4 regions of the Cedecea sp. B1(4) genome follow, and region 4 is predicted to be linked to each of the others. Evidence: predicted binding sites of a transcription regulator. Region 4 holds the regulator's gene; each other region holds the start of a gene.
The links. The regulator PurR, encoded in region 4, represses purine synthesis genes. The targets are predictions, from matches to a motif close to CANGCAAACGTTTGCNTG.

Region 1: a site for PurR is predicted at 2,265-2,282, ahead of purE (5-(carboxyamino)imidazole ribonucleotide mutase). Genes of this name have one in related genera too.
Region 2: a site for PurR is predicted at 2,317-2,334, ahead of tusA (sulfurtransferase TusA). Genes of this name have one in related genera too.
Region 3: a site for PurR is predicted at 2,538-2,555, ahead of gltB (glutamate synthase large subunit). Genes of this name have one in related genera too.

Annotation. Positions count from the first base shown of each region.
Region 1 covers NZ_JCAHMZ010000004.1:188,801-192,561, forward strand. Annotated here, with positions in the region: gene mnmH (tRNA 2-selenouridine(34) synthase MnmH) at 1-472, opposite strand, end outside; gene purK (5-(carboxyamino)imidazole ribonucleotide synthase) at 599-1,669, opposite strand; gene purE (5-(carboxyamino)imidazole ribonucleotide mutase) at 1,666-2,175, opposite strand; gene lpxH (UDP-2,3-diacylglucosamine diphosphatase) at 2,316-3,038, opposite strand; gene ppiB (peptidylprolyl isomerase B) at 3,038-3,532, opposite strand; gene cysS (cysteine--tRNA ligase) at 3,708-3,761, shown strand, end outside.
Region 2 covers NZ_JCAHMZ010000007.1:132,331-136,091, reverse strand. Annotated here, with positions in the region: gene ACR6JA_RS15955 (AI-2E family transporter) at 1-793, opposite strand, end outside; gene ACR6JA_RS15950 (DcrB family lipoprotein) at 924-1,481, opposite strand; gene ACR6JA_RS15945 (7-cyano-7-deazaguanine/7-aminomethyl-7-deazaguanine transporter) at 1,554-2,219, opposite strand; gene tusA (sulfurtransferase TusA) at 2,394-2,639, shown strand; gene zntA (Zn(II)/Cd(II)/Pb(II) translocating P-type ATPase ZntA) at 2,677-3,761, opposite strand, start outside.
Region 3 covers NZ_JCAHMZ010000006.1:509,143-512,903, reverse strand. Annotated here, with positions in the region: gene gltB (glutamate synthase large subunit) at 1-2,508, opposite strand, end outside; gene mnmL (tRNA modification radical SAM protein MnmL/YtqA) at 3,188-3,761, shown strand, end outside.
Region 4 covers NZ_JCAHMZ010000001.1:489,623-493,383, reverse strand. Annotated here, with positions in the region: gene ACR6JA_RS02460 (C40 family peptidase) at 1-414, shown strand, start outside; gene sodB (superoxide dismutase [Fe]) at 585-1,166, shown strand; gene cydH (cytochrome bd-I oxidase subunit CydH) at 1,249-1,338, opposite strand; gene purR (HTH-type transcriptional repressor PurR) at 1,631-2,656, shown strand; gene punR (DNA-binding transcriptional activator PunR) at 2,653-3,591, opposite strand; gene punC (purine nucleoside transporter PunC) at 3,706-3,761, shown strand, end outside.

The DNA of each region.
Region 1 (3,761 bases), on a different contig from region 4:
GAATAGTTTTGCCACAGCCGGTGTTGCCGCTGACGATAATCATCGGCCACTGAGAACGGGTTTCAATCACCTGCATGGCGTGCTGGCGCAGGGCTTTGTAGCCGCCGGTCACCAGCGGGTACTCGAGGCCGTTGTCCCGCAGCCACTGCTGGACGATGTGGCTGCGCATCCCGCCCCGGGCACAGCATAAATAGCCTGTCGGCTGCTGGCGGCAGCTCTCCAGCCAGCGTTCGATTCGGCTGGCTTTTCGCTCGCCGCTCACCAGCCGGTGCCCCAGTTCGACGGCGGCCTGCTGGCCCTGCTGCTTATAACACGTCCCGACCTGCGCGCGCTCGTCGTCCAGCATCAGCGGTAGGTTATGGGCAGCGGGCATTGAACCCTGAGCGAACTCTACCGGGGCGCGAACGTCAATCAGCGGGATGTCGTTGAGCAGCAGGCGGTCGTAGTCCTGCGTGTTGGGGCGTTTTTCCATGGCATAACCTTAGTCTGAAGCGGCGAAACGGGGGAATTGTGCGCTTCTGGTCGGGCAAAGGAAAGGGGAAGGGGGAAAATGGTCTGACCCTCTAAAGTCAAACAGAGGGTCAGATGAGGTGCGGTTTTACTTCACCAGTTTGCTCTGCGCCCAGGCAATGCCGCTGGCGTATTCGGCCGGGAGCAGGGGAACCAGAGCTTCCAGCGAGGCGCTCAGGCGGCCGGTGTCGCTGTCGTTCAGGTTGAGATGCCCGACTTTGCGGCCCGGACGAACTTCTTTGTCGTACCAGTGCAGGTGCACCAGCGGCAGCTTCAGCCAGGCATAGTTCAGGTCGGTGCCTATCAGGTTCACCATCACCGACGGGGCATTAACGACAGGCTGCGGCAGCGGCAAATCCACGATGGCGCGCAGGTGCAGCTCGAACTGGCTGATTGAAGCGCCGTTTTGCGTCCAGTGCCCGCTGTTGTGTACGCGCGGGGCCAGCTCGTTGATCAGCAGGCCGGCTGGCGTGACGAAACACTCCATCGCCATCACCCCGACGTAGCCCAGCTCGTGCATGATGGCGGTGAGCATGGTTTCGGCCTGGCGCTGCTGTTCGGCGTTAGCCTGTGGGAAGGCAACGCTGGTGCGCAGAATGCCGTCCTGGTGCAGGTTGTGAGTTAGCGGGTAGAACACCGTGCTGCCGTCGTGGCCGCGCGCGCCTACCAGAGAAACTTCGCCGGAGAAGTTAATGCCCTGCTCGACGATGCATTCGCCGTAGCACTCTGCCGGCAGCTGGTCGGTTTCATCGGCACGTAAGCGCCACTGGCCGCGGCCATCGTAGCCACCCACGCGGCGCTTCACGATAGCCAGAGAGCTCAGCTTACTGAACACGTCCTGCCATTCGTGGCTGCCGGAAAGCAACTGCCACGGCGCGGTGGCTAGGCCGAGCTTATCGAACAGCTGCTTTTGCGTCAGGCGGTCGGCGATGATCGGGAAGATATTGCGGTTAACGAAGGCGTTATGGCGCGCCAGTTCGCGGGTGAGCGCGGTTTCCGGCCAGCGCTCAATCTCGGCGGTGATCACGCTTTGGGCGAACGGCACGGCTTCCGGCTCGGCGTCCAGCCCGACAGGGTAAACGGCGATGCCCAGCGGCTCACCGGCCTGGCGGAGCATGCGCCCCAGCTGGCCGTTACCTAAGACACAGACGCGCTTCATGCTTCACTCCGTGGGTCCGGATTATCCAGCACTTCGTCGGTCTGGGTTTGACGCCAGGTTGCCAGGCGCTGGCTCAGGTCTGCGTCATGCAGGGCCAGGATCTGCGCGGCCAGCAGGGCGGCGTTGGCGGCTCCGGCTTTACCTATGGCCAGCGTGCCGACCGGAATGCCGCGCGGCATCTGGACGATAGAATAAAGGCTGTCCACGCCGCTAAGAGCAGCGCTTTGGACCGGCACACCCAGCACCGGGACCAGGGTTTTCGCGGCCAGCATACCCGGCAGGTGCGCTGCGCCCCCGGCTCCGGCGATGATCACCTGGTAGCCATTGGCTTCGGCCTGCTCGGCGAAGCTGAAAAGCTTATCCGGCGTGCGGTGGGCGGAGACGACTTCGACATGGTGAGGGACATTCAGGGCGGTAAGGATTTCAGCGGCGAACTGCATGGTGGCCCAGTCACTTTTGGAACCCATAACAATGGCGATACGCGCCGGGGTGTGCTCAGAAGACATGCGTCTCAAAACTCCTGTGGGTGTGCAGACATCATCGGGCGACGGGCGCCCGTATCAGAAGGGCTCAGAGAATAGCACGAACTTCCGGCAAGGAAAACGGTTGCGTGGTTAACGAATCGGCAAAAAAGCGGGCTTTTAGGTCAGAAAGGAAAATGAATCAGTTCGACGTTTTCCGGCGTGACTTTTATCATCGACCCTTCTTTATGCCATGCGCCTAACACGCAGCGGAAAGCGGGTTGCCCGTTAGCCTCAAGTTCGTGAATCGCCGGGCGATGGGTATGCCCATGAATCAGCCATTGAACATTGTGGCGGGTGAGGGTGTCGACCACCGCCTGCGGGTTCACATCCATGATCTCCAGCGACTTCATATTATTCGCCGCCTGGCTGTCGGCGCGCATACGGTCGGCGATACGCTGCCGAATAAACAGCGGCAGGGCAAGGTAGAGCTTCTGCAGCCACGGCTGATGAACCTTGCGGCGAAACGCCTGGTAGCCTTCGTCGTCGGTACACAGCGTGTCGCCGTGCATGATCAGGATTTTGCGGCCATAAATATCGAGGAGTTTTTCTTCCGGCAACAGCGTCATGCCGCTGGCTTTGGCGTAGCGCTTGCCGAGTAAAAAGTCCCGGTTGCCGTGAATGAAATAGCAGGGAATGCCGGCATCAACCACCGCTTTAATCGCTGCGGCGATTTGCTGGTAGAGTGGCTCCGGGGCGTCGTCGCCAATCCAGGCTTCGAACAGGTCGCCAAGGATGTAGAGCGCATCCGCCTGGCGGGCTTCACCGGATAAGAAACGCAGAAAACCGGCGGTAATCGCCGGTTCTTCTGGGCAGAGGTGTAAATCTGCAATAAACAGCGTCGACATTATTCGCTGACGGTCACGCTTTCGATAATAACGTCTTCTTTCGGTACATCCTGGTGCATACCGCTGCGGCCGGTGGAAACGGCTTTGATTTTCTCAACCACGTCCATCCCTTCGACCACTTCTGCGAACACGCAGTAGCCCCAACCCTGCAGGCTTTCGCCGCTGAAGTTCAGGAAGTCGTTGTCGGCAACGTTGATGAAGAACTGTGCGGTAGCAGAGTGCGGAGCCTGGGTACGAGCCATTGCCAGCGTACCGCGGGTGTTTTTCAGGCCGTTATTCGCTTCGTTCTGAATGGTGTCTTTGGTCGCTTTCTGCTTCATACCCGGTTCGAAACCGCCGCCCTGGATCATAAAGCCGTTGATCACACGGTGGAAAATGGTGTTGTTGTAGAAGCCTTCGCGGCAGTAGTCCAGGAAGTTTTTAACGGTAACAGGCGCTTTATCATCAAAAGTTTTGATGACGATGTCGCCGTGATTAGTGTGAAAAGTAACCATGCTTGCATCCTATGAGTGTCAGAGAGTACGGCGGCAAACGGTGCCGTCGTACCAGCACGCTGTTATAGCATAACGCTACATCATAGTCAGTAATGCAAAGCAGACTGCCGTCGGGGAAAATAATCGGGTAAGATAACCGGGAGTATTCTTCCACACGCTTACATGGAATCCCCTGATGTTAAAAATATTTAATACACTGACTCGCCAAAAAGAGGAATTCAAACCTATT
Region 2 (3,761 bases), on a different contig from region 4:
CGACCATCAGCATCTCATAGGTGCCGTTAAGCAGCAGAGCCTGAATCATCGGCGGCACGGCGGAGATCACCGACCCAATATTGGGAATATAGTTGAGCAAGAAGCCCAGCACGCCCCACATCAGCGCAAACTGCACGCCCAGCAGCTTTAGCCCCAGCCAGATAACGATACCGGTCAGTAAACTGATAAAGGTCTTCAGCGCCAGATAGTGGGTGACGCCTTTCAGCGCGCGGTGCATGCCGGCGATATGCAGCTTGGGGTTTGCCAGCGCAAAACGGAGTTTATAAGGCACATGGCGCACCTCAAACAGCATAAAAATCACCGTCATCGCCAGTAAAAGCACGCTGGCCATCGCCCCGGAAAGCTCGGTCATCAGCGTTGTGGCAAAGGTCATTAGCTTGTCGGAGTCCAGCTTTTGCAGCAGGCGTTCCGGCGACAGCGGCAGGTGCAAAAACGGCATCGCGTGCTCGATTTCACGCACTTTCTGCGTCAGCAGTTTGTTGAACTGCGGCATCTGCTCCATGAAGTCATTCATCGATGTTGCCAGCACGCCGACCAGCAAAGTGAGCATCACCAGCATGACCAGCACCACGATGGCAATCGCCAGCGGGCGGCTAAGGCCGCGGCGCATAAACCAGGTCACCAGCGGATTGAGAACAATGGCGAAAAATACCGCCAGCAATAGCTGAACGATGATGTCGGCTGCGGCGTGAATACCGGCGAGAATAATCACCAGGGCCGCGAGTTTGAGCAATATATGCAGGCCGGTCTTATCAGGTTGTGGGGCTGTCATGCAGACGTCCGATCGGGAAAAGGTGCTTTTAGTGTAGTCCTTCCTGGCAGGGCGACGGCGGCAGTCTGTCTGAAAATGAAGGAAAAAAATGGCCCCGCGAAGGCGGAGCCATTGATGTATCGCGCGGCGATTACTTGATGACGATGGTGTTGATGATGTTTTCCGCGTTGGTCTGCGCCAGCTGCTGGTTATCCGCAGGCAGCGTGATTTGCATGGTCAGCAGTTTATCGTCCACTTTGCCAATGATGATGGAGGAGTACGCGGTCTGTCCTTTGGCGGAGATCACGCTGTCCAGCTGCTGCAGGGTGTGGCCTTTAATCTCAATGGATTTGTTGGTCACCACCTGAAGCTGCGGGTCGCGTGCGCGCTGCTGCTCTTCCAGGCCTTTTGCCAGCGTGGCAAGGTCGCTCGTCGGGTTGTCGCTGACAATCACGATCACCGCTTTCTGGCCTGTTGCGTCAGAATAAACGTGCATGTTGTTGGACTGGGTGCCCACCTTGCCGCTCTGATCGCTCATGTCCGCTGGCAGGGCAAAGCTCAGCTTGCCGTCCAGCAGTTCAACTGGCTGACCGCTGGCGCTGCTGGCTTCCGGCGCGCCGGTGGTGGCGGTTTTGCTGTCGTTATTATCACAGGCGGCAAGACCCACTACCAGCAGGCCAATACCGACATATTTTACCAGTTTGCGCATCGCGTTCTTCCTTTCCGTTAGCAAGCCAAAAGGCCAATCTCTGCATCTTAACACAAGATATTCAGCCCGCGTTTAACCAGGCTGCAGCGCGGAGATTTCAGATTTATCTGCGAGGCGTTTCAACAGCATATTCAGCAGAACGCCGTACATCGGCAGGAAGAATACCAGGCTAATAAGCACTTTGAAGCAGTAATCGACCACGGCGATTTCTACCCAGTGCTGGGCCATAAAGGCGTCCGGGCTGCGCCAGAAAGCGATAAAGAAGAACGACAGCGTATCGCTCACGTTACCGAACAGCGTGGACACTGTTGGGGCCAGCCACCAGCAGTGATTCTGGCGCAGGCGGTTAAAGACATGGACATCCAGAATCTGGCCGAGCGCGTAAGCCATGAAACTGGCAACCGCGATACGGGCAACAAACAGGTTAAAATGGAGCAACGCTTCAAAGCCCTGCCAGCTCCCCATGTAAAACAGCGAGGAGATGCCGTAGGAAATCACCAGGGCCGGGATCATCACTGCAAAAATAATCCGCCGCGCCAGCGGAGCGCCGAAAATACGCACCGTGAGATCGGTCGCGAGGAAAATAAACGGGAAGCTGAAGGCGCCCCAGGTGGTATGAAACCCGAAGACAGAGACCGGAAGCTGAACCAGATAGTTGCTGGAGGTGATCACCAGCAAATGAAAAAGCGATAGCCAAAACAGCGCATTAGTGCGCTGGCGAGTGCTGAACTGCATCATGTTGTAGCCTTTTTAGTAGTGGGGTGAGGGAACCCAGTCAAAAATGTAAAGCGCGGGGATGATACTGCTTTAGTTTCTCAATGCAATGGTTAATTTTAACGCAATCGTTCACGCGGCTTGCGCCAGATTTTACCCGGCGTAAACTAGCGCGGTTTTTGACGACCTGAGAGTGCTATGACCGATTTGTTCGCAACCCCTGACCACACGCTGGACGCTCTTGGCCTGCGCTGCCCCGAGCCGGTGATGATGGTGCGCAAAACCGTGCGCAATATGCCCGTCGGCGAAACGCTGCTGGTGATAGCCGATGACCCGGCCACCACGCGCGATATCCCCGGTTTTTGCCGCTTTATGGAGCACGAGCTGGTCGCCAGCGAAACCGACGCGCTGCCTTACCGCTATTTGCTGCGTAAGAGTCACTAAACGAGGCGCATTTTCTCGCCCCGTTATCTCTCGAAAACTATTTCTTCCGCAGCAGGCGAATGGCGTTCGCCGTGACCAGCGCGGTTGCGCCTGAGTCTGCCAGCACCGCCAGCCACAGGCCGGTCAGGCCGAGCAGGGTGGTGACCAGGAAAATCCCCTTCAGCCCCAGCGCAATCGTCACGTTCTGGCGAATGTTGTTATGGGTGGCTCTGGCGAGCCGTACCATACCTGCCAGTTCGGTCAGACGGTTGTGGGTTAGCGCGGCATCTGCCGTTTCCAGCGCGACGTCTGTGCCGCTGCCCATCGCGATGCCGATGGTCGCCGCTTTCATCGCCGGAGCATCGTTGATGCCGTCGCCGACCATCGCCAGCGGCGCGGTGGCATTCAGTTTGTTCACCGCTGCCACTTTGTCTGCCGGGAGCAGGCTGGCGCGGTAATCAATACCCAGTTCGAGGGCTATTGCCGCCGCCGCGCGTGGGTTATCCCCGGTCAGCATTACGCCCTGAATCCCGAGCTGGTGGAGTGCCGTAACCGCTTCGCGGGCGTCGCTGCGCAGCGTATCGCGCATGGCGATGGTGCCCAGCAGTTGCCCCGCACGCAGCACCACGATCACCGTCTGGCCCTCTTCTTCCTGCTTCGCGATACGCCTTTGCCAGGTTTCGCTGAGTGTCTGGCCGTCAAGTTTGGACGGGGAGCTGAGCAGCAGCGTTTCGCCCTGAATGATGGCTTCTACGCCAACCCCGGCGAGAGCGCGGTGATTTTCTGCGGCGACAGGAGGCAAGTTGCGCTGTTGCGCCGCGTTGACAATGGCCTGCGCCAGTGGGTGGGTGGAGCCTTGTTCAACCGCCGCGGCGAGCGCCAGAAGCTGGTCGTCTTCTGTCCCTTCTTCCACCGCTATGGCCGTAACCTGAGGTTTACCTGCCGTCAGGGTGCCGGTTTTGTCGAACGCGACCTGCTGGATTTGACCGAGACGTTCCAGCGCGGCCCCGCCTTTAATCAACGCGCCCCGACGAGCCGCCGCGGCAAGACCTGAAGTAATGGCCGCAGGCGTGGAGATAACCAGAGCGCATGGGCAGCCTATCAGCAGTAGCGTCAGGCCTTTATAGATCCACGGTTCCCAGC
Region 3 (3,761 bases), on a different contig from region 4:
CAGCGCAAGCATATCGCGCAGCGTGGCGACCGGGCGCTCGTTAACCAGTTTCGCGTATTGCTGATAGTCGCTGTACTCGCCGCTCTGCACCGCTTTTTGCAGCGTCTGTACTACGTCCGGGTTATAGGCGTGGTATTCCCCGCCGTGAACGAATTTCAGCTGGCCACCTTGATCCAACGGCTTACGTACCAGCCAGGCGCGTTTGGACAGGTTCAGCAGATCCTGCTGGAAGTCGCCGAAGCCTGCCCCGCCGATGCGGCTGACCGCGCCCTGGAAGCAAAGCTCGAACACTTCTTTATGCAGACCCACCGCTTCGAACAGCTTAGAGCAACGGTAAGAGGCGATAGTCGAGATGCCCATTTTGGACATGATCTTGTACAGCCCTTTGTTGATGCCGTTGCGGTAGTTTTGCATCACGGTGCGGTAGTTTTTATCGATGGCGCCGCTGTCGACCAGCTTCGCCAAGGTTTCATAGGCGAGATACGGGTAGATAGCGGTCGCACCGAAGCCCAGCAGAACGGCGAAGTGGTGCGGATCGCGGGCGCTGGCGGTTTCAACAATGATGTTGGCATCGCAGCGTAGGCTCTTCTCAACGAGGCGAGTCTGGATGGCGCCCACGGCCATCGGGGCCGGAACCGGCAGGCGATTTTTCGCAATATTACGGTCGGACAACACCAGCAAGACGGTGCCATTCCGAACCATGCGTTCAGCTTCGTCGCACAGCGCCATCACCGTTTCGTGCAGCGACTTCTCGGTCACGTCGTAGGTGATGTCGAGCGTATCGGCGCGATAGTGTTCCTCTTCCAGCGTGGTGAGCTGCTGGAAATCAGACCACAGCAGAATCGGCGATTTGAAGCTCAGGCGGTGCGCCTGGCCTTCTGCTTCACAGAAGACGTTCATTTCGCGACCAATGCTGGTGGCCAGGGACATGACGTGGGCTTCACGCAGCGGATCGATTGGCGGGTTGGTCACCTGCGCAAACTGCTGACGGAAATAGTCGTAAATAATGCGTGGCTGGCTGGAAAGCACGGCAAATGGGGTGTCATCGCCCATTGAACCCACGGCTTCCTGACCATTCTCGCCCAGCACGCGGATCACTGAATCCAGCTCTTCGCTGCTGTAGTTAAACTGTTTCTGATAGCTGGCAAGCGTATCGTCGTCCAGCTCCCGCGAGCCCACTTTTTCATCCGGTAGGTCTTCAAACGGCACCAGGCGGCGAACGTTGTTCTCCATCCACTCTTTATACGGATGGCGGCTTTTCAGCTCGGCATCGGTTTCAGCGGAGTGCAGAATACGCCCGACGCGAGTGTCGATAACCATCAGCTCGCCCGGGCCAACGCGGCCTTTCTCAACCACTTCATCCGGCTGGTAGTCCCAGATCCCGACTTCAGAGGCGCAGGTGATGAGCTTGTCTTTGGTGATCACGTAGCGCGCCGGACGCAGGCCGTTACGGTCCAGGTTACAGGCGGCGAAACGTCCGTCGGACATCACGATCCCGGCTGGGCCATCCCACGGCTCCATGTGCATGGAGTTAAAGTCGAAGAAGGCACGCAGCTCAGGATCCATGTTTGGGTTGTTCTGCCATGCCGGTGGAACCAGCAAACGCATGGCGCGCACGATATCCATCCCGCCCGCCAGCAGCAACTCAAGCATGTTATCCATGGAGCTGGAGTCGGAGCCGGTTTCGTTCACGAAAGGTGCGGCGTCGTGCAGATCGGGGATCAGCGGCGTCTGGAATTTATAGGTACGGGCGCGCGCCCACTGGCGGTTACCGGTGATGGTGTTGATTTCGCCGTTGTGCGCCAGATAGCGGAACGGCTGAGCCAGCGGCCAGCGTGGCACGGTGTTGGTGGAGAAGCGTTGGTGGAACAGACAAATGGCCGATTCCAGGCGCAGGTCCGCCAGGTCCAGGTAAAAGCGCGGCAGGTCAGCCGGCATACACAGACCTTTATAAATGTTCACCAGGTTGGACAGACTGCAGATATAGAAGTCTTTATCTTCCTGGATACGTTTTTCGATACGGCGACGGGCGATAAACAGGCGGCGTTCCATATCGCGAGGGCGCCAGCCCGCCGGGGCGTTAACGAATATTTGTTCAATACGTGGCAGAGAGGAGAGGGCGATTTCACCGAGCACGTCTTTGTTCACCGGCACTTCACGCCAGCCAACAATAGACAGAGTTTCGTTTTGCAGCTCTTCTTCAACAATGCGGCGGCTGGCGCGGGCAAGCGCGTCATCCTGGTTCAAGAAAATCATGCCAACGGCATAGTTCTTGGCCAAACGCCAGTGGCGCTCTTCTGCAACAATGCGGAAGAAACGATCGGGTTTTTGCAGCAGCAGGCCACAACCGTCGCCGGTTTTACCGTCGGCAAGGATGGCACCACGGTGCTGCATACGGGCTAGCGCGTGAATAGCGGTACGCACTACCTTGTGGCTAGGTTCGCCTTCTATGTGGGCGATCAGGCCGAAACCACAGTTATCCTTCTCAAGGGATTTATCGTACAACATATCAGTGAACCTCCCCAGGCTCTACGTTACTCCCAACCGTTTGCGCGTGGACGCAGCAAGGGCATGGCGACGGGGTTTGCGCATCATACGCTTGCCTCGCGTGTCGCCCTCTTAATGTCCAACGCATCCGGTGTCACAAGTGTTGAGGACTTGCTTTAGAGGGAATCTCAATTACTGCATAAATATGATGGGCACAGAACCCATCCAGAAAGCTTCCAGCGGATTTCCAACTTATCGGGAAAGAGCACACAGGTCAAATGGCATTCTTATTTATACGGAATCGTACTAAGAGTGGCTTAATTTAATGAATTTAATGGTTTTTTTTGCTTTTTTGGCTGTGGAGGGACAACCGTGAACGCCGAGTGTTATGTGATCGTCCTCACTATCCGAAAGGCCGTGAAACTCCAGACCATGCTGGCATGAATGATATTGCCAGCATGATATGCTGCTTAACCCCCGCAGAGTGCAGCATGACACTGTTTTTCACCGTTCGTCATATTCTTTAAATAAAGGGCAGCGTCATAAGGAAAAGTAATCAAGCGCTGTGTGAATAGAGTTGCACTTATTTTGAGTTTATATGCAATAGATAAGGCTGCGCCGAAGCGATTGATCCAGGTCATCGCCGGTGCGAGAAGAAAATGGCAGGCTAGGTCCCTTTTTCGGGACGGCCCATCAGATTATGCAGTTACAGAAATTAGTCAATATGTTTGGCGGCGATCTCTCTCGTCGCTATGGGCAAAAAGTCCATAAACTCACGCTGCATGGTGGTTTCAGTTGCCCCAATCGCGATGGGACTATCGGGCGCGGTGGCTGTACTTTTTGCAACGTGGCCTCTTTCGCTGACGAAGCGCAGCAGCACAATTCCATCGCTGAGCAGCTCGCACACCAGGCCAGCCGGGTGAACCGTGCTCAGCGTTATCTGGCCTATTTCCAGGCCTATACCAGCACCTGGGCTGAAGTGCAGGTGTTGCGGTCGATGTACCAGCAGGCGGTGAGCCAGACCAGCATCGTGGGGCTGTGCGTCGGTACCCGGCCTGACTGCGTGCCCGACAGCGTGCTGGATTTGCTAAGCGATTATCATGCACAGGGCTATGAGGTATGGCTGGAGCTGGGGTTACAGACGGCGAATGACAAAACGCTGCACCGTATCAACCGGGGGCACGATTTTGCCTGTTATCAGGAAACTACCCGCCGGGCCCGAGCGAGAGGTTTAAAAGTTTGCAGCCATCTGATTGTCGGTTTACCGGGTGAAG
Region 4 (3,761 bases):
GTGCGCGTGCAGAAAGCTCAAAAAACGGCCATGAACAAGCTGATGGGGCAAATTGGCAAACCGTATCGCTGGGGTGGCACTTCTCCGCGCACCGGTTTCGACTGCAGCGGGCTGATTTATTACGCTTATAAAGATCTGGTGAATATCCGTATTCCACGCACCGCCAATGAAATGTATCACCTGCGCGATGCCTCCTCCGTTGACCGCGGCGAACTGGAAAGCGGTGACCTGGTGTTCTTCCGTACCCAGGGCCGTGGCACCGCCGATCACGTTGGCGTCTACGTTGGCAACGGGAAGTTTATTCAGTCCCCGCGCAGCGGCCGCGATATTCAGATCACCTCCCTAAGCGAAGATTACTGGCAGCGCCATTACGTCGGCGCCCGCCGGGTCATGACGCCAAAAACTATTCGTTAATCTTATCGCGCCCTTTCGGGCTAATCAGACTGATTAAAATAAAACAGCCCGGCAACGGGCTGTTTTATTTTGTTGTTTCATTGCGCTTTTTTGCACTCTCGTAATTTGCTAACCTTATGACCACACAAAATGTAGTTATATTGTGAAGCAAAATAACAAGGAGTGAAGCCATGTCGTTCGAACTACCCGCCCTGCCCTATGCCAAAGATGCGCTGGCACCGCATATCTCAGCCGAAACCCTCGAGTACCATTACGGCAAACACCACCAGACCTACGTCACTAACCTGAATAATCTGATCAAAGGCAGCCCGTTTGAAGGTAAAACGCTGGAAGAGATCGTGACAGAATCTGACGGCGGGATCTTCAATAACGCAGCCCAGGTCTGGAACCATACGTTCTACTGGCACTGCCTGGCGCCGAATGCCGGCGGGGAGCCGACCGGTGACGTGCTGGCAGCCATCAACCACGCTTTTGGCAGCGTGGAAGCCTTTAAAAAGCAGTTCACCGAAGCGGCCATCAAAAACTTTGGCTCCGGCTGGACATGGCTGGTGAAAAAGAGCGACGGCAGCCTGGCAATCGTCTCGACCTCTAACGCAGGCACCCCGTTAACAACCGGAGCAAAACCGCTGCTGACCGTGGACGTATGGGAGCATGCCTACTACATTGATTACCGCAATGCGCGCCCGGTTTATCTCGACCACTTCTGGGCGCTGGTCAACTGGGAATTTGTTGCGCAAAACCTGGCAGGCTGATTTTTAACGGTTAGTCACGAAGGAGGGAAGCAACGCTTTTCTTCTATATACGAGAAGGGCCGCGAAAGCGGCCCTTTGTAAATCAGTGCAGGACGGCGGTTAGCGCCCCGGCAACAATCAGACTCAGTACGATAACCGTAGTCACCACGGAAAACTTCAGATCGGTACTCATCGTAAGCTCCTTTTATTTCCCTACAAAGTGTATGTGGGGTGATTTTCCCACAATTAGCGATAAAAATCCTGCTGGATTTGCACAGATATCGGTTTTCCCTCTTCCACTTTGCCCCGGGATAAGCCAAAATCCTTCGCTAATTTACCGCGTATCGCCCGGCAACGCCCTCCTCCCGCTGTATGTCGCATCCCCGACAGGCCTGCAACCAACGTGTTGCCCCAGGAGTTAGCGAAGGCAAACGTTTAACACATGAGTTATCAGGAGTTTACGATATGGTCTGGAGTGACATCTAATGGCAACGATTAAGGACGTAGCGAAGCGCGCAAACGTTTCCACTACCACTGTGTCACATGTCATTAACAAGACCCGTTTTGTGGCGGAAGAGACACGCAACGCCGTCTGGGCAGCCATCAAAGAGCTGCACTATTCGCCAAGCGCCGTGGCTCGCAGCCTGAAGGTCAACCACACCAAATCTATCGGCCTGCTTGCCACCTCAAGCGAAGCCCCTTATTTTGCGGAAATTATTGAATCCGTTGAGAACAGCTGTTTCGCCAAGGGCTACACCCTGATTCTGGGCAACGCGCACAACAACTTTGAAAAGCAGCGCGCTTACCTGTCCATGATGGCGCAAAAACGCGTGGACGGGCTGCTGGTCATGTGTTCCGAATACCCTGAGACGCTGCTTTCAACCCTGGAAGAGTACCGCCATATTCCGATGGTGGTGATGGACTGGGGCGAAGCTCGTGCGGACTTTACCGATTCCGTGGTCGATAACGCATTCCACGGCGGCTACCTTGCGGGCCGCTACCTGATTGAACGTGGCCATCGCGATATCGGTGCTATTCCGGGTCAGCTGGAGCGAAATACCGGCGGCGGCCGCCATGCAGGGTTCCTGAAGGCGCTTGAAGAAGCCAATATCAAAGTGCCGGATAACTGGGTGGTTCAGGGTGATTTCGAACCAGAGTCTGGTTATCGCGCCATGCAGCAACTGCTTAACCAGCCGCATCGCCCTACCGCCGTTTTCTGCGGCGGCGATATTATGGCGATGGGTGCAATTTGCGCCGCAGACGAAATGGGGCTGCGCGTGCCGCAGGACATTTCTATCATTGGCTATGACAACGTGCGCAACGCCCGCTATTTCTCTCCGGCGCTGACCACAATCCACCAGCCGAAAGAGCGCCTGGGCGAAACGGCGTTTAACATGCTGCTCGACCGCATCATTAATAAGCGCGAAGAGTCGCAGACGATTGAAGTCCATCCTCGTCTGATTGAACGCCGCTCGGTGGCCGACGGCCCGTTCCGCGATTACCGCCGCTAAGCCTCTTCGGGGGCCGGGAATATGTTACCCGGCTCCTGCAGCCACTCCTGATTCATCGTCTCACTGTCACCCAAATAGTCCAGCAGCCAGCTCAAAGCGGGCGAAGCATCATCCTGCCGCCAGGTTAAGCAGCAGGCCGCGTCCGGGAATGGATTCTCCAGCATCAACTCTTTCCAGTCGCCCCTGACGAGCCACGACTGGGCAATGTGTGTCGGCACCATACCAATGCATAATCCCGCCGTCAGGCAATCCGCCCCCGACGCCCAGTCCGGCACCACCACGCGGCGCTGGTTGTCCAGCAGCCAGGTAATGCGCTTGGGTAACGAACGGGATGTGTCTTCTAGCACAAGGGATGGCCAGGGACGAATGTCATCATCCAGAATGATACCTTCCCGTTGCGCAAGCGGATGGTCAGCGGAAACCACACAGCGCCAGCTTAGCGCCCCCATGTCCCGAAATGCGTAACGCCCCCCGACCGGGATAGCCTGCGTGGCGCCAATCGCCGCCTCAACTCGCCCGTCGGCAAGCGCATCCCACACGCCGTTGAACACTTCCTGGGAAACCCTTAACTCGATATCCGGGAAATGACGATAAAAATCCAGCACCAGCTGACGAGTACGCTCAGGTTTAACGATATTGTCTACCGCAATGGACAGGTGCCCACGCCAGCCGTTGGCTATCTGCTGGCACTGCTGGCGCGTTGCCATCATTTTTTTGATAACAGACCGACCTTCTTTGAGAAAAAACGCCCCGGCGGCGGTCAGCTCAACGTCCCGATGACGCCGTTCAAACAGCGGTACGGCCAGCCATTCTTCAAGCTGACGCACCGTGTAGCTGATGGCAGAGGGCACGCGATGCAGCTCCTGGGCCGCACCGCTAAAGCTGCCGTTTCGCGCCACGGCATCAACCACTTCCAGCGAATATTCAGACCACATATTTCTGCCTGCAAAAAATTTGAATGCAATTTGCAAATATTAGCGTTTCACAAGCGGTTTTGCACTCCGTAGACTCCTGCCCCGTTAACCTGCTATCAAAATCAAGAGTGAAATATGCAACCATCAAAGGGATTTCTTATCTGGCTTGCGGGGCTGAGCGTGCTGGGTTT